Rosistilla ulvae: one gene and its partner. Each later gene encodes a partner of the first gene's protein in a complex. Links are inferred from orthologs where the notes say so. Each region holds a gene or a part of one and is shown on either strand. Other genes may lie near its edges.

What was found.
Region 2: the proteins of hisF (region 1) and hisH are in contact, whole or in part, in a crystal structure (PDB 6RU0), measured with the Thermotoga maritima proteins. The link is inferred for Rosistilla ulvae from one-to-one orthologs. Residues at the interface, in WP_004080486.1 of Thermotoga maritima: Met1, Leu2, Ala3, Arg5, Ser40, Glu41, Asp45, Glu46, Ala70, Glu71, Ile73, Asp74, Ile75, Pro76, Phe77, Asp98, Lys99, Ser122, Gln123, Glu161, Thr195, Leu196, Asn247, Arg249, Glu251; in WP_004080484.1 of Thermotoga maritima: Asn15, Arg18, Arg22, Arg117, Leu118, Pro119, His120, Met121, Gly122, Trp123, Asn124, Asn134, Gly135, Tyr136, Tyr138, Val140, Tyr158, Glu180, Lys181, Ser182, Ser183, Lys184, Ile185.

What each region holds. Positions count from the first base shown.
Region 1 is NZ_CP036261.1:3,012,401-3,023,829, forward strand. The notes cover bases 257-3,158. They hold hisF (imidazole glycerol phosphate synthase subunit HisF), read right to left. Parts: upstream 2,150-3,158; coding sequence 1,364-2,149; downstream 257-1,363. Other genes in these bases: EC9_RS10680 (type IV pilus twitching motility protein PilT), read right to left, coding at 257-1,224; EC9_RS10690 (cadherin domain-containing protein), read right to left, coding at 2,411-3,158. Outside these bases: more of EC9_RS10680, read right to left, coding at 85-256; more of EC9_RS10690, read right to left, coding at 3,159-6,358; EC9_RS10695 (metal ABC transporter permease), read left to right, coding at 6,812-8,134; EC9_RS10700 (DUF1501 domain-containing protein), read right to left, coding at 8,221-9,624; EC9_RS10705 (transposase), read right to left, coding at 9,763-10,104; EC9_RS10710 (PSD1 and planctomycete cytochrome C domain-containing protein), read right to left, coding at 10,481-11,429.
Region 2 is NZ_CP036261.1:5,722,846-5,734,251, forward strand. Bases 3,814-6,692 are described here. They hold hisH (imidazole glycerol phosphate synthase subunit HisH), read left to right. Parts: upstream 3,814-4,882; coding sequence 4,883-5,503; downstream 5,504-6,692. Other genes in these bases: EC9_RS20240 (NADPH-dependent assimilatory sulfite reductase hemoprotein subunit), read right to left, coding at 3,814-3,871; EC9_RS20245 (c-type heme family protein), read right to left, coding at 4,014-4,556; EC9_RS20255 (tetratricopeptide repeat protein), read right to left, coding at 6,398-6,692. Outside these bases: EC9_RS20225 (DUF1559 domain-containing protein), read right to left, coding at 1-674; EC9_RS20230 (DUF309 domain-containing protein), read left to right, coding at 1,098-1,706; EC9_RS20235 (PAS domain S-box protein), read right to left, coding at 1,729-2,073; more of EC9_RS20240, read right to left, coding at 2,093-3,813; more of EC9_RS20255, read right to left, coding at 6,693-9,115; EC9_RS20260 (ABC transporter permease), read right to left, coding at 9,314-11,406. UniProt on the Escherichia coli protein: IGPS catalyzes the conversion of PRFAR and glutamine to IGP, AICAR and glutamate. The HisH subunit catalyzes the hydrolysis of glutamine to glutamate and ammonia as part of the synthesis of IGP and AICAR.

The DNA of each region.
Region 1 (11,429 bases):
ATGCGATGTCGAGCCTTCGCCTGAAGACTCGACTCCAACGCGATGTTGAGGTCGCCTGAAGGCTCTACTCCAACGTTGCCGGGATCAGATGATGCCGGGGGCTTTGACGTCGATTCCCTTGAGCGCCATCTTGAGGGCGTCTTTGTTGGGAGCGACGGCGAAGGCGGTTGGGCGGTCGATCAATTCGTCGTCGATCAACTGCTTCAGACTCATCGTAAAGTCCTGCATGCCATCCTCGGCACCGATCCGAATCGCATCGGGCAGCTTGCTGTCGTGCCCTTCGAGGATCAATTTGGTGATCATCGGCGTGAAGGTCATGACTTCGCAGGTCGGCACACGGGAGACGCCTGGTTTGATGCTGCGGAGCAATTTCTGGGCGACGATCCCCTTCATATTAAAGGCGATCGCCGAACGGATCGCGCCGTGCAACGATTCGGGGAAGAGGTCGAGAATACGACCGATGCAGGTCGACGCACTCGCCGCGTGAATCGTTCCGAAGACCAAGTGACCGGTCTCTGCGGCGTGGATCGCCGTCATAAAGGTCTCTTCGTCGCGAAGCTCACCGACCAGGATGATGTCGGGATCTTCACGCACCGCGTGTTTCATGCCGACGCTAAAGTCGACGACGTCCTGGCCGATCTCCCGCTGGTTGATCAGACTCTTATCCTCGGTGAAGATAAACTCGATCGGATCTTCGAGCGTTAGGATGTGCTTGCGATAGATGCTGTTGATGTAGTTCAGCATCGAACCGATCGTCGTACTTTTTCCCGAACCGGTGACTCCCGCCAACAGCACCATGCCCTGTTCGTAGTGGCACAATTTTTCGATCGATTCGGGGAGGAAGAGCCCGCGAAAGTCGGGGATGAAATTGCTGATTCGCCGCGCGACAAGGCCCATGTTGCCGAGCGATTTGAGCATGTTGATACGGAATCGCCAGCGAACGCCATCGACTTCGCATTGATACGAAAAGTCGGCCCCGCCCTCCTCTTCGAAGATCATCAGATTGCGTTGATCCATCATCGGCAGCAACAGATCGACCATCTCTTCGGTGTCGATCGGGCCACGATTCAGCGGCTTCAGTTCGCCACCGACGCGGACCATCGGCGGTTGGCCGACTTTCAAGTGAAGATCGGAGCCTTCCAGCTTGACCAAGGCGCGGAAGATCTTGTCGACCGGCAGCTCTTTTTTCTCTTGCAGCAGGCTCGATTTCAACCGAGCCATCATCGCGGTGCGTTGCGCCTCGGGCGAGATCGAAGGATCGGGAGCGGGGATCGCGGGCTTTTCAGCTGTCTTTGGCTTCATCGTCGTCTGCTTTCGTCTTGAGGTCTAACAATGGGCGGCGGTCACGTCCCGATGATCTCTTTTATCGGCAGACACCCGATCCCAGTCGAACAGGAATTCCACGGTCCGCCATCACGCGTTTGGTCTCTTCAATTGTAAACTGTCCGAAGTGGAAGATGCTGGCCGCAAGAGCCGCATCGGCGCGGCCGATTTCGATTGCGTCGGCCAAGTGCTCCGGTTTCCCCGCCCCGCCGCTAGCAACCACCGGGATCGAAACCGCGTTGCTGACCGCTGCGGTGATTTCCAAGTCGTATCCGTCGCAGGTTCCGTCGGCGTCCATGCTAGTCAGTACGATCTCGCCGGCGCCGAGCCGCTGAACTTCTTGAGCCCAGGCGACAGCTTGCAGCCCTGTCGGCTTGCGGCCGCCGTTGATGAAGACTTCGAATTTTGTCTCTCCATCGACGACGACCCGCTTGGGATCGATGTTCACGACGATGCATTGGCTGCCAAATCGATCGGCTGCCGCGCGGACCAGTTCGGGATCCTTGCAGGCGGCTGAATTGATCGAGACCTTGTCGGCACCGGCGCTCAACAGCGCACGGATGTCTTCGAGGCTGCGAATTCCGCCGCCGACGGTCAAAGGCATGAAGATCTGTTCGGCCGTGCGTTGCACGACATCGATGATGATGTCCCGCTCTTCGTGGCTGGCGGTGATGTCCAGGAAGACCAATTCGTCGGCCCCTTCGCGTTCGTAACGCGCCGCGACTTCGACCGGATCGCCGGCGTCGCGAAGGTTGACAAAATTCGTCCCTTTGACGACGCGACCTAAACTGACGTCCAGACAGGGGATAACACGTTTTGCGAGCATGATGTTCTGGAGAACTCCGCTTGGTTTGGGGATACGTATCCGATCATACGCCAACCGCCATTTGCAAGCGAGACGGTGTCTGCCGGCGACCGAAGGGATCGGTCGGTGAGCTAGCCCCCGTCTGTTCAATGTGCCCTGGGGGCTGCCGTTCGCTTCGCCCGACCGACTCCACGGCACCATGGCCACGCCCGGCTGGATTGCCTTGGCAATAACTAACTTGTTCGACCGGAACGACTTTGGCGATGTCGGCGAGCCCCGTCGCTAAGCTAACAAAAACTGCCGCAGCGATTCGTCGATCGCCGCGTTGTCATTGGGTTCGTCGTCGCGATCGGCATCCCCGCTGGAGTGATTCCACGCGGGTGTCGCGTCGGGGGAACCATCCGCCGTGGCTGCGTCTTGCTGCGGAATGGCGGTCAATTCCAACAGTGCAGCGTCGGTGGCTGTCGCAGTCTGCTCGGCTTCGGGAGCGGGAACAGCGGTGCGCGAAGGGTTCGAATTTAGATAATTCAACACCTGCAACGCATCGATCGGACGAATGATGCTGTCGCCATCGACATCGAGATAGTGAGGTGGTGCCTGCCCCTCGGGGACCGTTTGAGCTCCATAGCGATTCAGGTAGTTCAGGATGATCACCGCGTCGATCGGGGCGACACTACCATCGTCGTTGACGTCGAATCGGTCCCCTGGGTTTTGCCACGCCGAAACACAATTCGACGTATAAAAATCACCTACATCGGAATCGAGGACCGAGACGGTGAAGGCGTCCGATGCGGTCAACGGCACTTCACCCGAATCGGTTACGCGAACGCCCAGCGAGATCACTCCCACGTCGTCTGATTGCGGAGTGCCATGCAAGTTGCGGGTGACGCTGTCGTAGGACAGCCAATCGGGCAATTCGCCTTGGCTGCTCGAAAGCGATACTTCAAACGTGGTGTTTGCATCGGGGTCGGAGAACAAATCGTCGCCAAAGGTGAAACAGAATCGGCGTCCGACTTGCAATTGCAAATTCGCAAAATCCTGCCTGATCGTCGGCCGTTCGTTGACATCTTGCACGACGACCTGAACCGTTTGGGTGTCGAAGAGCCCTGTTGAGTCGGTTACCAGGATCTCCAACGCAAATTCAATTTGGGAGCCTTCGAAATCGAGGGTTGTTCCCGGTCGCAGCGACAGTCTTCCGGTGGCGTCGTCGATCGTAAACACCGCCGCGCCGTCACCAGCAACGATCTCGTATCGAAGCGGATCGTTGGAGTCGGGGTCGATCGCAGCGACCGATGCGTTCAATGGTCCCGTGGGAGAGTTTTCCGGAACGGTTAAGGTTTGCGAAACGATCGTCGGAGTTTCGGGGGCGTCGTTAACGGTGATTGGAATGATCAAGTCGGAGAAGTTGGGCGGAAAGGAAGCGTCGGTTGCCCGCAATTGAATCGAGTATTCCTGGTCCGACTCGAAGTCGAGGACCGCGCCGTCGGCGACTTTCACCTGGTTGGTCAGCGGGTCGAAGACAAACTTTGTCGACCCGCCACGTTGCGTGATCGTGACCTCTTCCCCTTCGGGATCGATCGCCGACACGGAAGCCACGACGGTTCCGGCGGCTGCATTTTCAGCGATCGCCGTGGCGTCAAATTCGACCTGGGGTGGTTCGTCCACGTTTAGAACCTGGATCGTCAGCGGTGTCTCCGAGCTCAACGCTGTGGCGGGTTCACCGTCGCCGTCGGGGACCTCTACAACGCGCACGACGATCTGGTATGTCGTCTGATTTTCATAGTCCAATGTCGCGTCGTTGGCTAACCGGATCTCGCCGGTGTTACTGTCGATCTCGAACATCGATTGGCCATTGCCCGAGACGATCGTTCGGGAGAAGAGATCGTGTCCTTCGGGATCGAAAATGGCGGGTAGGGCCACGAGGCTGCCGGGTTGCGCATCCTCGCCGATGGTGATCGGCGTGTCATCCAATTGCGGCGGTTCATTCGCATCGAGCACCATGATCCGAACCTGGCCCAGTTTTGTTTGTGGCTTAAGCCCTTGGTCGGTCGCGGCGATGGTTAGCAACATTTCAGGGCTGGTTTCGAAATCGAGCACTGCCGGGTCGATCAAGGTCAGCACACCCGAATCGGGATCGATCGAAAATGCTTCTCCCCAAACGGGGTCGGCGATCGCGAATGTAAACTGTCCACTCTCTTCGCCGATCGGCGCATTGGGGGATTCGGGCTCGATGCTGTCTTCGTTCAACGCGTCTTGGTCGCTGGCCAGGACCGTGCCGAGAACGAATCCGCCGGCAGCGTCTTCGGCAACCGTGAATCGATTGTCGGCAAACGTCGGCGCGTCGTTGGCATTATTTATCGAAACGGTGATCGTGGCCTGATCCGTTTGCCGGGGCAAAAAGCTATCGGAGGCTTCGACGACCAGCGTATACTCTCGGGACAATTCGAAATCGAGCCCGCGTGGATTGCTGACCCGAATCTCCCCGCTGATTGGATCGAGGGCGAAGTATCTTCTGCCGGTGCCGTCGACCAACCGATACCGGATGCTCTGCCCAGCGTTGGGATCGGAGGCTTGCACGATTCCAACGGGCGTGACGATCGGCGAGTTTTCATCGACCTCCATGACCAGCGTGGTCGTGTCGATCACGGGAGGCTGGTTATTGGTAAACACAAAGTCGACGTCGAAGTGCTCGGTGGAATCGATCGTGACCGCTTGCGTTGCGTCGACTGGCAGAACAGGAATCGCGCCGACGCCTTCGGGAATTGTGATCTGGTAGCTGTCCGGCGTCAGGTAACCCAAGTGGTATTCGCCGGCGGCGTCGGTTATTGCGATCGCTTCCTTTTGGGTGACGACCATGCGGTCGTAGTTGACGTACCATCCATTGCCCGATTCCTCGTAGATCAGCACCGATGCGATTTCGCCGGTCGCCGATTGCAATCTCAGTTGTTGTCGTTGGCCGTTCTGCAATGACACGCTACGGGTGAAGGCAATCGATTCGCCATCGCGATTAAACGCTTCCATTCGCACGACCGCTGGCAGGGAAAAAGCATCGCCGATTGCATCGATCTGCACCGAATCGGCATCGCGATAAAAATCGACGCGCAGCACATCGTTGAACCCAAACGATGCCGCGTCGTCGCCGAACACCCGCGTACCGGTGGAAGCCAGGCCGATTGTTTCGGTTATCGATGAAACCCCACCTTTCAGAGCACCGGTCGATCGATCGGCAACACTCAGCGTGATCCCTGGAAAGAGATTTGTCATTTCGGTGCCGGCGAGAACCGAATCGGGTTCGATCACCGTCGTGATCACGTCGCGGATCCCGTTACCATTCGTGTCAGCCAGTACGGTGACACCGGGGATCGGAGCACCAGCGGAGTTGTTGGTCACCCTGCCGCGGACTCCGCCAAAGAAATTATAGGTCCCCACGTGGTCCAATTCGCGTCCGCTGAAAACGGTCGGCGTCGCCGAATCGCTGATCACGCTTCCGTTGTTCAAACGGAGTCCCTGCGTGTCGCCGAAATCGTCGTACAGTCGGGCGGCAACCCAATCCTCCGCTCCCGATCCGCTGGAGTCTCCGATCCGGGCAACGTAGTCGTAGTTGTCGCCGGTGTTTTCGTCGGTCGGGATATAGGTGGAATTGGCTTGCAGCGACTGTTGGTTGGATTGCGGGCCGAAGACGGTTTGCCCATATCCATAAAAATCATGGATCCTTCCGATCGTAACCGAATCGTGAATCGTCCATGTTGCGGCAACGCCGTCGGGATCGATCGTGCCATCGTTGTCGAGATCGATGTCATCGCCAGCGACCGGGGCAGTCGAGGATTGCAGGAAAAACGCCGTCGCGGTGAAGACGGAGAAATCACCGGCCAGATGCACCCCCGCCGGCAGCCCGCTCATCGCGGTCGAAGAACTGACCAAGGCGTTGGCCGACGCGTCGATCGAAAACGAATGACCGGCCTGCGCCACGACCAGAAATCCATTGGCGCCGTAAGATTGCCCCGAAAGATCCAGGACCGTTTCGACCCGTCCGCCCAGTGAATTACCGGTGCTCTCGACCACCGTAAAATACGTGCCTTGGGGAATCGTCGCATCGGGCTGCCCACGCAATTCGAAGAACTGTTCCGTGGTGTCCATCGAAAGCTCGCTAATCACGCCAGCCAACAGATGTCGGCGTTCCAAAGCTTCGAGCCGAAGCCCACGTTGTCGTTTGGTCCGGTGGTGCATCATGATGTTTTGTCCCTGATGTCGATTGCTGAGCCCAATTAAATTACTGGCGGGCCGGGAATCTTTTATAAGAGCAAGAAAAGTCCAGGGCCTGATATTAAGGTTTGGGATTTGCTGAGTCTACAAAGTATGGAGAAATTCCTTTCCCCAAAGGGATGTGGCTGCGGAGAGCGGCTGCAGGACGATTCCTGGGCTATCGAGTGTTTATGTTCCAACGCTTCGCTGGCACGTGTTAGCCGTTCGTCGGTTGAGCAACCCGACGCGTGAGCATGGGATTGATCCGCCCCGTACGTTCACGTGTTGGACGGAGACTCTTGCGCTCAATTCGGTGATGCGGCTAAAACGACAAGCCGTATTCGCGTGGCGGCTGCTACTTCAAAATGGAACCACGGATTCGCTCTGGGACGATTTCGGTCGTGACTCCCGGTACTCGGCGGCATCGATTAAGATGGAGTGATGAACGCATTGCAAAGCTTAACATGGTCGCTGGACGGTTGGATCATCGTCGCGGGATGTCTTTGCGCGCTTTCAGCGGCGTTGCTCGGCAATTTCCTGGTACTTCGCAAGATGAGCATGCTGGGCGACGCGATCACCCACGCGGTCCTGCCCGGCCTAGCTGCGGCGTTTCTGCTGACGGGCAATCGCAGCAGCATCGCGATGTTTGTCGGCGCGGTGATCGTCGGCGTGCTGACGGCGCTGTTCAGCGAGTGGATCCGAGGGTTTGGCAAAGTCGATGAAGGGGCGTCGATGGGAGTCGTCTTTACCTCGCTATTTGCCCTTGGTCTGGTGATGATCGTGCAAGCCGCCGATCACGTCGATCTCGATCCGGGCTGCGTGTTGTATGGCGCGATCGAATTGACGCCGTTGGATCTTGTGCGTTTCGCCGGGCTGGAAATCCCCCGCGTCGTCGCGGTGCTGAGCGTGGTGCTGTGCATCAACATCGCATTTGTGACGCTGTTCTATAAAGAGTTGAAACTCAGTTCGTTCGACGCTTCGCTGGCGACCGCGTTGGGCTTTCGAGCGACGTTGATCCATTATTCGCTGATGACGCTGGTGGCGATCACCGCGGTGGCAAGTTTTGAAAGCGTCGGCAATATCTTGGTCGTGGCAATGTTTGTTGTGCCGCCAGCGGCGGCGCTGATGTTGACCGATCGGCTGTGGATGGTGATTTTGCTGAGCAGTCTGATCGCGATCGCCTCGGGCGTGCTAGGGCATCTGTCGGCGCTGGTCGTTCCCGGTTGGTTCGGGTACCGCAGCACAAGCACCTCGGGGATGATGGCCGTTGCCACGGGGTTGCTGTTTGTTGTCGCGATGCTGTTTGGACCTCGACACGGTGTGCTGGTCAAATCGATTCGGCGGCGAATCCTCAGCTGGCGGATCTTGGCGGAAGATGTGTTGGCGGTGATGTTCCGCATGGAAGAGCACCGCGACCATGTTGTCGCGACGGGAGCCCAGTTGGGGCAACGCTTGATGGCCGGTCCGCTCTCGACTGCTGTGTTGTTGCGAATGCATCAAGGGCGTGGCAACGTGCAACCGATCGACGCCGGATATCGGTTGACCAAGCGTGGACGCACCCAGGCGCGGTGGCTTGTCCGCAGCCATCGCCTGTGGGAACAATACCTTGTCGATGAAGCGGGAGTCGACACCGACCGACTGCACGCCAAAGCGGACGCTCTGGAACATGTGACCGATGCGGAGATGGGGGACAAGTTGAATCGCGAGACCCGCGATACGCAAACCGATCCCCACGGCAGTCCGATCCCACCGCTAGAGCACTGATCGGCGCGGCTTGGATACGCGAGCCTCAGGAGCCGCGTTCCTGCATCTATGGCACGCCAACTTTCGGTTTGAAGCTGTCAGGCAGTTCATGCAATCAGCTCATCGATCACCTTGCCGCCGAATTGACTGAGCTGTTTAAAGCGTCCGGCGTGATAGTAAGTCAGTTTGTTGTCGTCCAAGCCCAGCAGGCGAAGCAGGGTGCAGTGGAAATCGCGGACGTGGTGGACGTTTTCGACAGCGGTCATGCCCAGCTCGTCGGTCGCTCCGATCGTATGTCCGGCATTGCAGCCGCCTCCAGCCATCCAGATCGTCATCGCGTTGGGATTGTGATCGCGACCGTATGCTACGCCGCCACGAACTCCGTTGTCCGGAGTGCGACCGAATTCGCCGCACCACACGATCAGTGTGCTCTCCAACAATCCACGCTGTTTCAAGTCTTGGATCAGCGCGGCGATCGGTTGATCGACGCTGCGGACTAGGTTGCCGTGAGCGCGTTCGATGTAGTCGTGGCTGTCCCAGGAACCGTTGTAGAGTTGGACGAAGCGGACTCCTTTTTCAACCATCTTTCGAGCCAGCAGGCACTTGCGGCCAAAGGCATCGGTCGCCTCGCCGCCGATGCCATAAAGGTCCAGCGTCTTCGCGTCCTCTCCCGATAGATCGATCGCATTGGGGACTTCCATCTGCATCCGGAAGGCCAGTTCATAACTTTCGATCCGAGCGTTTAGGTCATCGTGAGCGGGATGCTTCGCGGCATGGTCGGCGTTGAGCTTGTTCAAAAAATCGAGATTCGCTCGCTGCCTCGCGGCGGTCACGCCGGGCGGCGGTTGCAGGTCGAGGATCGGCGATCCCTTGGGACGCAGCGGCGTTCCCTGATAGAAAGCGGGCAGGTAGCCGTTGCTCCAATTCGCCGCGCCGCCTTGAGGATACGACACCTCGGGCAGGACCAGGAAGCCGGGCAGGTTTTGGTTTTCGCTACCCAGTCCATAAGTCACCCAAGCTCCCAGTCCCGGATCGCCGCCAAAGCGATTGCCGCAGTTCATTTGATACATCGCCGTCGGATGATTGACGCTGTCGACTTGGCATCCGCGATAGAAGCACAAGTCGTCGGCGAGCTTGGACAGGTGCGTCCAGTTGTCCGCCATGTCGGCTCCGCTTTCGCCATGTTTGCCGAAACGAAACGGACTTTCGACGTAGTAGCGTTTGCCGCTTTTCATCGCCGATTTCTGCTCTCCCCGGCGAGTGAATTCCTTCAAGTGCAACTTGCGCAGCGACGGCTTGGGGTCGAAGGTGTCGATGTGCGAAGGCCCACCCTCCATCATCAGAAAGATGCAGTTCCTAGCCTTCGCCGGAAAATGTCCAGCCTTGGGAGCAAGGGGGGAAGTGGAGGTGCCGTTGGCACGGGCATCGTCGGAAACCAGTGCAGTCGCGGCGATGCTGCCAAGCGAGGTGCCAAGTCGGAAAAGACTTTCGCGGCGATTGATTGTATGCATGGTTGAGTCCAACATATTTAGGCAATACCAGCACGAAGCGAAAACGCGTGCACACCACACGTTCAAAGCCGCGTATCAAAAATACTAGCACGAAGCGCAAGCGAGTGATTCCACTTGTTCACTCGCTTGCGCTTCGTGCTAGTATTGGTCTTCGAGTCCTTTTCTGTCCTGAGCTTCTCTCACGTATGCTATCGCGGATTCTAGATCGGCTTCGTGATTGATGTATCGGCAACTAGCACCTTCGGTCCAAAAGTGTTCACGCTTTGGATAGCTTGCTTTCAACTTACGAGTACACCAGGCTTTCAGTTGATCACGAACGGTTTCTGGTGGATATCCACTTGCGGTCGCAATCACATGGACATGATTCGATCGCGCACTGACTTCATGCAGCAACCAGTTCCGGATTTTGCAATGCTCCTCCACCGTCGCTTCAACGACCTGGCGGTTATCAACCGTTAACAGGAACTCAGGTTCTTTCATCTGAGACTTGGCAAACTTTTGCAGTGGTTCGCAAGGAGGCCTCGCTCCTCCTTTTCCCCATTGATGCCAACCACGCTCGTCTCCGGGAAGCCAAGTCCCATAACATGTCCACGTGACAAAATATGCGAGGGGCTCTTCGGTGTTGAATGGGCGATCGGACATCAACCTGCGCTCCGGCGAACAGCGATCGCGACATTCACGACGCAGGATTCAATGTAACGGTTGAGTCCAACATCTCCAAAAATACCAGCACGACGCGCAAGCGAGTGGTCATCCCCCAATAAACGCACGACCGCAAGCGGGGGGCGTTCGTTCGTAGGCTAATTCATTCATTCACTCGCTTGCGCTTCGTGCTAGTATTGGTGCTTGGCGACCATCAGTACACGTATACAAATTCGTTGCTATTCATCAGCACTAAACAAACATCCGCCAAGGCTCGGGCTTTTTGATCCATTTCGCTCGGTTGGATATCGGGTTGGAAGTCGTCGAGAGCGTGTCTTGTTTCGGTGAAACGGAATCGCTCGCCAGTGTTCTCCTCAACCGCTTCGCGGATGACTTCACGAGCTGGCGGGTCGACCGGATCCGCTGTCGCTGGCAGCATCGACCAGATCCGCTGCCAATGCGTCACGGATCGCTCGATCTCTTCCGCCGTCGCTTCGCGGCTAAACAATCGTTGATAAATCATGCCGATCGCTTCGGTCGGATCGGAGGTGTTTTGTATCGCTTCGCTTGCCAATGCCCTCGCCCGGGCGTGGGTGTTGCGGCTGTTAAACATTGCAAACACCTGCGGCGTGACTGTCGATGTGTCGCGGCGTTCGCAGGAGAAGTCGGGGGATGGCGCGTTGAAGACTTCGAGCCCCGGAGTGACTAAGCCGCGGAGTTTCAAGACGTAGATCGAGCGGCGGTTGCGTTGCTGTGGCTTGGGATTCGGTGTCCACGCCGCAGCAAACGTTCCCATCACCTGACGCGGTTGCAACGCAACTTCCGCATTGATGATCGGTCGGCAGGGAATGCCACCCACCGCGGGATTTAATTCGCCGCTGACACTCAGCATCGAATCGCGAAGCTCTTCGGCACTCAAACGCCGCGGCAGGAAGACTGCGTACGCGTACGACGCGCGGGCCATCGCGTCGCGATCAAGCGTTTGGGGCTCTTGTGTTTCATCCGCTTCCGCGGGGTGCGGGTATCGAGTCGACCGACAATAGGTGTCGGAGTTCATGATCGTGCGGTGCAGGTGCTTGATCGACCAACCGCTGGCAACCAGTTCACCAGCTAACCAATCGAGCAACTCGGGATGCGTGGGGCGTTTGCCAGTCGAGCCGAAG
Region 2 (11,406 bases), 2.7 Mb from region 1 along the record:
CCAAACAGACGTTTGCTGGTGAACCCGGTGTCACGGCTCCACTTCTCGGCGGTGCTGGACAACCGACGCATGCTGAAGTCGTAATTCGTGTAGGCACCCAACAAGCTGGTCGTACCGGCCGAAATCGAATAGCTCGCCGAGTCGGTGGGGTAGTGGGTTGGGTTGGGATCCGATGGGCACAAGAAGGCTTCGACCGATGTGCTGACGACGACATCGTTGGCGTTGCCCGCTTCACCTGGTTTCGGGCCGGCGAATCCAACGCCACCGCGATCGTAGCCGCCGGTGGGGAGGTTCATGTCGATTTGATCCTGCAGGTTTTGCAGTTCGATAAAGGGTAGCAACAGCATCCAACCGCGATGGTTCAAAACGCCGTTTGCTGCGGGAGCGGCACTTTCGGCGGTGACCGAACCGTCACCCGAAGTGGAGTAGGGAAAGACTCGATGCGTGTCGTGATAGTTGTGCAGCGCCAGACCGATCTGCTTCATGTTATTGGAACATGACATCCGACGAGCGGCTTCGCGAGCGGCTTGAACGGCAGGCAAAAGCAGCCCAACCAGAATACCAATGATCGCAATTACGACTAACAATTCGACAAGTGTGAACCCCGAGCGGTGTGGTTGCGTGTTGGGGCGAAGTGAGCGGTGCTGGGACGGGGAAACGTGCCGTGATTTCATGCGGGCGGGTCCTGAATTTAGAGGGGTGAGAATTTAATATTGGGATTGGGGCCCCGGCTGATAGATGCACACGGAGTGCCAAGAAATGTCGCTGCAACGCTTCTGGTGTATCGCGGTTGTGCCACACGGGCTCTGCACCACAATGGCTAGAACGCATGGTGGGTGGCGAGGATTACTTCGCTGATGCCTCGCTTACGGCATGTTGGATTCCGTAACGGAAGTTGGGCACGATGCCTTTGCGGCGCCGTTTTTTTTTTGAGTTATTTGTGTTTCGCAACGAATGCCTTGTCGTTGAGCTACGCTGCTTAAAACTAGGGCATGAGGTTTGGTAGGAATGGCGTGTGTGTGTTGGACCGAGCGAGTGGTTGCTGTGGTGGCGTTATTCCGCAATGACCTGGACTCTTCTTTTGACTGGAATCGATCGTGAAGAAACCGGAATCGACCGACCCGCCGATGCCGCCGCCGCGTTTTTCAACGCGCCGGTTTCCTGTCTACGCCTACGTTCCGGGGATGCATCCCCATCCGTTCTCGGATCCTCGCGGGCACAGCTGGGACGCGGTGGCCAGGGCGGTTGATCCCGCCGACCGGGTGTCGATCCGCAATCGTCACCTTTGGGCGGTCGATCTGTTTAACCACGGCTACGTCTGGGAAGCGCATGAAGCGTGGGAGTCGCTGTGGATCGCTGCTGGACGCGTCGGCCCTGCGGCGACGTTTCTGAAGGGGCTGATCAAACTCGCCGCGGCCGGTGTCAAAGCGCGGCAGGGGAAACTGGTTGGCGTTCGGCGCCACGCGCGGCGAGCGGCGGAGCTGTTTTTGGAAGCTGCCGACGATCGAGGCTTTTCCTGCGAGCTGCAGTTTGGGCTTTCATGTCAGTTGATGCGACAGAACAGCATGAATGTGTTGGATGCCGCGGCAAGCATCGTCGATCGCGCGCCGCAACCTGTCGTGCGGGTGTTGCCGGTCGTGTTGCAGCCGATCTTTCCCAGCGATGATGCCGAATCCCCTCCGCCCGCAGCGGATGAGCCATCGTAGCGAGGGACCAAAGCCGGCAGGACTAATCCGTTTGTTTCGGTGCTTGCAGGTCTTCGCGGATGATCGCAACGGTCAGAGCGATCCGGATCGTCTGGCCGTTCTTGTGGAGTGCTGGAACGCGGATCAGGTTGGTCCCCAGATGCGTCTGCCCCGACGCGATCGCACTATGAAAACCGTCCCAGTGTGGTTTTCGCGAAGCGTGGGGAATAAAGAAGTCCATCGATTTGCCCAGGACTTCGTCGGCGCTGTACCCCAGCAAGCGAACGGCTCCCGGATTCCACAAGATGATCTCGCCGCGGCGATCGACGGCGATGATGGCATCGCCGACACATTGAACGAATTGGTCGAGGTCCAAATCGGTTTTCATTAACTCAGTTCTCGAGGACTCACGTTTCTTGATCTAACTGCAACAACGCTTCGACGCCGACGCGATTGCAGTAATCGCCAAGACTCTCCCCCGCGGTTCGATGCTGTTTGAAATGAACCAACACGGGACGCAGTTCGTCGACGATCCGGCTCATCGGAACCTGATCCTTGAAGACTTTGTTCATTCGCGTACCCAGCAGGTTGCCACCGATGAACAGCGTGTAGCGGCCTTCGCCCGTCTTGCCGTCGGCACTACGGCCAACCAGACCGATGTCGGCGTTATAGGGTCGGGCACAGCCGTTGGGACATCCGGTCATCCGGATCGTGAACTGTTCGTCCGCCAAACCAAGTAAGCTGAGTTCGGCTTCGACCGCGCCGATCACAGTCGGCAACACGCGTTCGCTTTCGGTAATCGCCAAGCCGCAGGTTGGCAGCGCCGGACATGCGAACGCAAACCGCCGGGCGTTGCTGATCTGATCGACAGTGACAACGCCGTGTTCGGCCAGCAGTTGTTGGATAGTGTCGCGTTGATCTTCTTCGAGATCGCACAACAAGATGTTTTGCTGAGCGGTCAGTCGAGCGTTGCTGACATGGTCGGTGAACAGCTTGCGAAGAGCTGTCTTCAGTCGCAGCGGGCCATCGTCTTTGACTCGACCGTTTTCGATCGGCAGCCCCAAGAAGAACTTGCCGTCTCCTTGCGCGTGCCATCCCATGTGATCATCGTGTCGTGTCACGTCGACCGGATTGGGAGCGGGCAACGGACGTGGCAAGCTGCCATCGGCAACGCCGCAGATCGATTCGGCTTCGGACAGATACGATTCGACTTTCGCTTTAAACGCCGCGAGACCCAGGTTGTGGATCAGATATTTCATCCGGGCTTGGCTGCGGTCGGCGCGGTTGCCGAAGTCGCGTTGCACCAGGATGATCGCGGTGATGATCGGCAGCAATTGATCGGGCGTGACAAACGTCAATCGATGCGCTAGTGCTGGGAAACAGTTCTTCTTGCTGGGAGTCGTCCCCATGCCGCCGCCAACCAAAACGTTGAATCCAACCAGTTCGTCCCCGCTGGTGACGCCCAGCAGGCCGAGGTCGTTGTCGTAGACGTCGATGCAATTGTCATCGCTGAGCGCGAGGCCGATTTTAAATTTCCGCGGCAGATAGGCTTTGCCATAGATCGGATCGGGTTCGGGTTCATCCGGCGGTCCGACGACCTGCTGGCGTTCACCCGACTGCGGATCCTTGATCCAGATTTCATGATAGGCTTGCGTCTTTGGCCGCACGTGGACAGCGATCTCGTCGGCAATTTCCTGCAAGCGATCGCGGAGCCCGTTCTGGCGCAGCGGTGCCGGGCAACAGCAGACGTTGCGCGTCACGTCGCCGCAAGCCGATTGCGTGGAAAGCTTGATCTCATTGATGCGATGAATCGTGCTCCAGAGATTGGCTTTCACCACCCCGTGCAACTGGATGCTCTGTCGCGTCGTGATCCGAATCGTCCCATTGCCCAGTTCGTCGGCGATGTCCAGTTCCCCGAGAAACTGTGTGGCGGTGATCTTGCCGCCGGGGATGCGATTGCGAACCATGAAGGAATAGGCTTTGCCAAGCCCTTCTTTTCGGCGAGGCGTCCGCAGGTCGCGGTCGTCCTGTTGGTAGGTGCCGTGAAATTTCAGCAGCTTGGTTGTGGCATCGGCGACGTGGTCGGTAGCGGCATCGGCCAATTCGTCGGCGATCGAACCACGCAACCCACAGCTGGCTTCTTTGATCACTTCAACTTTCGTTTTTTTTGGCTCCGGATCCGACATGCGTCGTGTTCCTCGTTGTGGGTGTGGCGGTTGAATATCTCGTTATTGTCGAGTTGATAGAAAGACGCTCCGTGAAAAACGAAGCGTCTGGTTGTTGCCGCGTCGTGGTATCGCAAACGGCATTGCCTGAGTGGTTGCCAACCTATTGGATCGGCACGGTGTAACTGATCGCTCCGATCGGTTCGCCTGGTTTGGCGTCAGCGTAGTGCGCGTGGCACATTACACATTTTTGCATCACCACGGGTACGGGAGTCAACGCGCGCAGATAATGTTTGCCGTCGCGGACGACCACTTGATCGACAGTCTTTGCACCCGCTTTCAATTTCTTGATACCCGATTTTTCAAAGTCGTCTTTGGCGACGTTGTCCGATTCGTAGGGATCGCCGGTGGCGTCGATCAAGCGAATCGTATTGTCGCTCCCCTCGGAGATGTTTTTGAACAACAGGACCGCGGCGCTTCCGGCGGCAAAGTCGTCATCGTCGTTGACGTATTTGTCGGTCACCAAAACGATCGTTTGCTTAAAGATGTTGTCGAGCGTTTGCACGGTCTGCCGCGATCGCTGGACCGCTTTCGCGTTGGGGGCCGGGTCCTGAGCCGGTGCGTTGGGGGAGGTGATCACCTGAAAACCACCAATCGCAGCGACGGCCAGTGTCGCCAGACGGACTTTAAGAGAGATTCGCTTCATTCCAGAGTCTCCTGTTCGCAGAAAGGGGAGCAAGATTCGCGTCGATCGCTAAAGATGCATATTTGGCACAGCTTTTGTAGATCTTCTGGGGAACGGTGTCAACTGTGACAGATCGTCCGTTGTTGGACGCGGTTGGATCGGATGTCCGCCACAGCGCAGCCGCCATCGCAAAGTGACCAGTTGCGTTGGTGAGAGAGCTTGCAGCGTTGGGCCACCGCGAACCAACCCTTCGCGAATACCGTCTATCGGGTTAAAATCGCCGAGCAACGCGGCACAGGCCCGAAATCAACGCATCCGTCAAACGAAACTCCACCGGCCAAGTCATCATGATCACGATTGTCGATTACCAAATGGGCAACCTCCGCAGCGTCAGTAAGGCGATCCAACGCGTGGGGGAAGAGACGCTGATCACGTCGGACCCGGGCGAGATCGCGTCGGCGGAGAAGTTGATTTTGCCGGGCGTCGGCGGTTTCAAAGATGCCATCGCCGAACTGAATCGCCGCGACCTAGCCAACCCAATCCGTGATTTCATCGATTCGGGACTCCCCTTTCTGGGGATCTGCCTGGGGCTGCAGATGCTATTCGACAGCAGCGAAGAGGGGGGGCAGCACGAGGGACTGGGAATCATTCCCGGAGAAGTCGTTCGCTTTCCCGCAGACCCCGCGTTGAAGGTGCCGCACATGGGCTGGAACCAGGTCCAGATCACGCAACCGACGCCGCTGATGCAGGGGATCGAGCCGGGGACGCACTTCTACTTCGTTCACTCCTATTACGTCAAGCCGAGCGATCGCAGCGTCGTCGCGATCGAAGCCGACTACGGGGCTCCTTTCTGTGCCGCGATCTGGCGCGACAATCTGCACGCGACTCAGTTCCATCCCGAAAAGAGCCAAGGCAACGGAATGAAGTTGCTGAAGAACTTCGTCTCGCTGGATGCGCCCGGCGAGTGAAGTTTGTCGTTCTTCACCCTCCGCCAGACGCAGTTTGAAGGGGAGGGTCGAACGAGCGCAGCGTTGATCGGGGAGGCTTTGCGTGAGATCGACTTCGGCGTCTTTGACTCACGGACAGCCCTCCCCGAAAAACTCGCTAAACGCTCGTTTTTCGACCCTCCCGGCGTTGCCGGGCGGGTGAAGTTGCGCGTTCTTCACCCTCCGCCAAACGTAGTTTGAAGGGGAGGGTCGAACGAGCGCAGCGTTGTTCGGGGAGGCTTTGCGTGAGATCGACTTCGGCGTCTTTGACTCACGGACAGCCCTCCCCGAAAAACTCGCTAAACGCTCGTTTTTCGACCCTCCCGGCGTTGCCGGGCGGGTGAAGTTGCGCGTTCTTCACCCTCCGCCAAACGTAGTTTGAAGGGGAGGGTCGAACGAGCGCAGCGTTGTTCGGGGAGGCTTTGCGTGAGATCGACTTCGGCGTCTTTGACTCACGGACAGCCCTCCCCGAAAAACTTGCTAAACGCTCGTTTTGCGACCCTCCCGGCGTTGCCGGACGGGTGAAGTTGCGCGTTCTTCACCCTCCCCAAACGTAGTTTGAAGGGGAGGGTCGAACGAGCGCAGCGTTGTTCGGGGAGGCTTTGCGTGAGATCGACTCCGGCGTCTTTGACTCACGGACAGCCCTCCCCGAAAAACTTGCTAAACGCTCGTTTTTTGACCCTCCCGGCGTTGCCGGGCGGGTGAAGTTGCGCGTTCTTCACCCTCCGCCAGACGTAGTTTGAAGCGGAGGGTCGAACGAGCGCAGCGTTGTTCGGGGAGGTGAGTTCGCTGTGCAAAGATGTGTCGGTGCGACCTCGTGCTGTGCCCTCGTCGGGAAACTCGTTGGCTTTGCTGGGCGAATAAAGGTGGGCTGTCTTAATTGCCACCGCGAAAACGTTTCAGTTGTTCGTGCAGGTGGTAGTCGTCGGGAACGTCTAACAAACAGTTCATTTCGACTTGGATCGCTTGATCGGTCTCGCCCATCCGAAACAGGACCTCGGCCAACGTATCGCGGTAGGAATACGACTCGGGAAATTCCGCCACCGCCGACATCGACAGCTCCAATGCGCGATCCAAGTGGCGATTGTGGATCGCGGCAACCCAAGCGATGTTGTTGGCCATGTTGGCGTTCAACGGAAAGCGAGTCAGGTGTTTGGTTGCCGCAGCAAAGATCTTGTCCAAGGTTTGGTCGGCGAATTGGGTGTGTCCTTGTGCGCGGATTTCCAGCAATTGCTGCTCGGCAAAATCAATGTTGGCTGGGCTGGAGCGGAGCGCCATTTTCATTTGCTGTGTCGCCGTCGCGACGTCTCCGCGGTTGAGTGCCTGCCGCGCGGACGCTTCGTAAGAATCGAAGACGATGTTTTGGTAAGACCCCATGTCTCGCAACATCGTGGGACTCAGCGTCCGGTCCAGCAAGCGTTGGTTCAGCCGAGCGATCTCCTGTGGCGACTTGTTGTCCTCTAGTCCCAACAGCAATCGGATCGCGCGGTAGTGATACGAACCGGAGGAGTTCTCGGGAGTATCGTGAATGACTTTGTTGGCGTATCGGATGGCGCCTGGCAGATCGTCGAACTGACCGAACGCGACCGCGACGTCGAAGTACTGGGCGGCATCCAAAGCTAACAGGTCCAACCGATCGACGATCGCTTTCGCTTCGTCCTCTTGTCCGGCTAGCCGTCGCGATTTGGACAAACCGACAAGGGTTTCGGGATGGTTCGGAAAGCGTTCCCAGAGATTTTGATAAGAGTCCGCCGCGGCCCGCATGTTCCCCAATTGGAACTGCCGGCGTGCGAGTGCGGTCGTCGCTTCATAGTCGTTGTTTTGAGCGGCCCTTCGATAAAACGTATTGGCCCAGTCGTCGCGAGCATAAGTTTGGAAGAACTCGGCAATTTCTCGGCACAACACGACGTTGAACTGCCCATCGTCGCTGTCCAATTGATCGTACAACCAGGTTGCCAAACGATTCAGGTCGATACTACGATTCCAGCCCGCGGGCAATTTGCCGTGCGACAGATCGACCAACACGCGAGCCCGCTGTGTGACCGTCCAGCCAGGTTCCAGTTGGTCTAAAGCATGCCAAAGTTCATTGCCGATCGATGTTCCAAACAACGCTTCGGTCGCTTTCCCATCGCTCGAAGGCATCCTCAGCAACGGTTCGGCAAGTTCGATCGCAAAGGTTGAGTCGTTGCGTTGCAGCACCGTTTGGATAACTTCCAAACGGTGCATAATCCCTTCGCCACGCGTCAGCGACGAGACGCGTCGCAGCGCTTGCCGCGCCGCCGGAGCATAGCCTAACTGGTAGGCCAGCGAACAGGCGGCGAGGCAACGTTCGAAGGCTTGTGGCCGCTGCGTTGGAAGGTCGTCATCCTCCAGGTTTTCCGCCTGCTGTCGCGTTTCATCCGCCATTGCCAACAGGCTCGATTCCAGCGAGGCGGTATCGCCCCCAAGGATTTCCAATGCGCGCTGGTAATCGGTTTGCTGGACCAACAGTTCGGCCGCTTGAAGCGGCATTCGATCCGATAATACCTCGATGGCCCGATCGGTTCGGTCGACCGCGATCAACGTCTCCGCTGCTTCGAAGACTGTGGTTGTGAGATCGCTGCGATACCGTCGGGATTGCGACTGAAGCGTATCGATCGCCGTTAGGAAGTCGTCGGACGTAACCAGTTCGACCAACCGATTCACGATCTCGTCGCATTGTTCGGTTTGTTGGCTGCGATACAGTCCAATGATCCACAACAACATCGGTTTCGCTTTTTCACGACATCGCATCAAATAGGAGGCAGCGTTTTGAGCGTCATCGAGTTCGATGGGCTCGAGCAATTCCACCGCATCGGTTTGTTGTCGCGATGATTCGACCAACCCCTTCCAATCCAAAGCGGCAAACTGCAGACGCGACATCAATTCCGGATCGTCCTGGCCGGCCCATTGGATCGCTTCGTCCTGCATGCCCATCGTCCAACGGATGAAAACTTCGACCTTCCGGCGGCTGGCAGGCTGCATCTCATCGGCGGCTTGCGCGAGCGTGAGGCAATCGTCGTGGCTGCTGCCCATTTGAAACATCATCTGGCTGCGTCGGAGCGCGACGATCGGCATGTGCGACATCTCGCCTAACAGTTCGATAAACGGTTCGGACTGGCCTCTTTCCAGAGCGAGGTAGGCGAGGTAAGGGAAATGACGCAACAGATCAATTTGCACACGCTGACGAAACGCCTGGGACTTCGATTGTCGCAGCGCCACGTTTAACCCGCTCAATTGTTCCAACGCGATCAGGTCGGCAAGGCTGGGCTGATTTTCGTCGTCGGCACCGCGCAACAATCGGGCAACGTTTGCAGGGGTCTGTTGGCGAATCCCCAGTTTCCATTGCTCCTGAATCCAACGGGCCCGCATGCGCACTTCGGGGTCGTCGCTCTGTTCCGCCGCCAGCACCTCCGCCTCACTGCCCAGTTCCCACATCTCCTGCATGGCGTTCTGACGGTCGGAGAATTCGCGGCTGGAGAGCCTCTGCTGCAAGCGATCGTCATGGGGCGACGGCTGAGGCGATTGCGCCAAGGCGGGCGACCGCATCAGGCAACCGCTCACAAGAACAGCCACCGAGAACCAGCATCGTTTACGTTGCAGCAATCGCAGAATCATCGGAGACATCACCAAGCGTTTCGATTCAGGGAATCGGGATGCGGAATTTGCGTCTTTCTATCCTAACGCATCGCGGCGGAAACAAAAGTCAAATCGAATCTGTCCCCAACGCGGCGGTGTCGGGACAGCTGGCAGCCGCCGGAAACGTTTGGGGTGTTAAAAGTCTTGTCGCGAAACGTAGTAGCAGCCGCAGCCGAGCATCAAAAGCGTGAAAATCCCACAGTTCACCAACGGCTGCCAGATCTTCAAGACGCGTCGATCGTAGGCCAAATCGACTTCCGATGGTGGCCCGGCGGCGATTTCTCGCTCGCCGATCACGATCCCTTCGACAGTTTCTCCCAATTCGCCCGGCTTGGGGAAAACCGTATGGATCGGTTGGACGATCCAATCCTGCAGCCAGCGCCAAATACCACGCTCGGGTTGCCATGTTGCCTGGACCGAACCGTCGGTCAGGTCGAGCGCCAGAACATGGTCCAATTCGTAAGCGATCAACAATGTGTTTGAATCGCTCCAGTTCAGTTGGGCAATCGAACCTTGGTGCGGGATCGAGACGGGGATGGAGGTTCCCATCGACGTATCGATCACCTGGACCGTTTTGTCGGCAAACAGGATCGCGACGCGATCACCGCCATCGCGGGCCGCCCGCAGTTCGGTCGGGGTGCTAGCCGCATCGAGGTCGACGTCGTACAGCTTCTCCAGCGTTTGCAGGTCGTAGATTTCGATTCCCGAATCCTCCCGCGCGATCATCAGGTGTTGGGATGTCGCAGCGATGGCGCCCCGTTGGTTCGCCGCCCCCGGCAGGCTGATCTCTCGATCGATCTTCAGTCGTCGGTCTTCGCCGGCGGTCAAACGAATCAAGCGACCACGCGTGTAAGCGACCACCGATGACGACCGCGGTACGGCGTCGACACTCATCGGCGTATCGAGATTCAAGTCGGGAGGACTGATCACGGTGAATCCATCGGTTTCGGATTGCAGCATCGACATTAGCCCGCCGAACATACCGCTGTCCTTCTTCTCCGACGGTTCCGATTCCAGACCACCGGCGGCAGCTCGCGAGATGCCTCGCGTACCGTAGACGATCAACGCTCCATCGGAACCCGCAAGCATCTCGCGACTGCCCGGCGGAAGCTTGATACCATCGATCGGTTTCCATTCTTCTCGACTCGACAACAGCAACAGATTGTCGTTGCTGCCGGAGAACTGTCGGAAACGTCCACTCGAAATTTGGGCGACCAGAACCTGATCGGATTCGGGGAGAGCCAGCGGGCCGAGGGCGCGCGTTCCGCTGCCAAACTCCGTCTCCAGCAAGGTTTGCCATTTGGATTCTTCTTCGTCATACCGCAACACCTCCCCCTTCCGCGTCGCAGCGAACAATTCGCCATCCAGCTGGGCAAGTTGTGTGATCGTCGCTGGTTGAGCGACCAATTGATCAAACAATTCGTGGGTTACGTCGACCAGGAAACAAGCCATCCAAAAGATCACTGTCACGGCGATCGATACGATTGCGTTTCGCCAGATCAGTCCCGCCACGGCGGAAACGCTGTAGTAGACGACGAACAGAAAGACAAACAACGGAATGCACAGCAACAGGTTGTGGTTCCAGATCTGTAAGCGAAAGCCGACGATCAGCCAAAGGCCAACGATCATCAACGTGATGTTGACGAAGACGAACGAGCAGCCGCCGATAAATTTGGCAAGAAACAGCAGCGATCGGGAGATCGGTTTGCTGAGCAGCAGTTGCAGCGATCCACTTTGAAACATTTCTGGGATGATCGATCCGGTGACCAAGATCGCGATGAACACCCCTAACACGCCCAGCAGCAAATTGACGATTAATGGCAGCGCGATCTTGTTTAAGATCTCCAGGAATTGCGTTCGGGTGACGACAAACGCGTCGGGGAAGTCGAACGCAGCGTACCGCAATCGGACCGAATCGCCCGATCTTGGATGGAACGCACCGGGCAGGGCGGCTTCCAAACGCAAGCGGTTGCGACGGCGCAATTGCTCTTCGCTCAAGGTCTCCGCGTCGGCTTGGTCCAGTTCCCGCAGTTCGCTCAATCGCGTCGTCGATTTCCACAACTCGGCGTCGTGCCAGTCTTGTTTGTCCAACAAACCGTTTAGGCCGTCGAGTACTTCGTGCGTTCGCAAGCGATCGACGTTGGCTTTCCCCGCGTCGCGCAGCCGGGTTTGGATCGTGGGATCCAACGCCTGCACGACTCGCGAGGCGGCCGAATCGCGAGTCGACT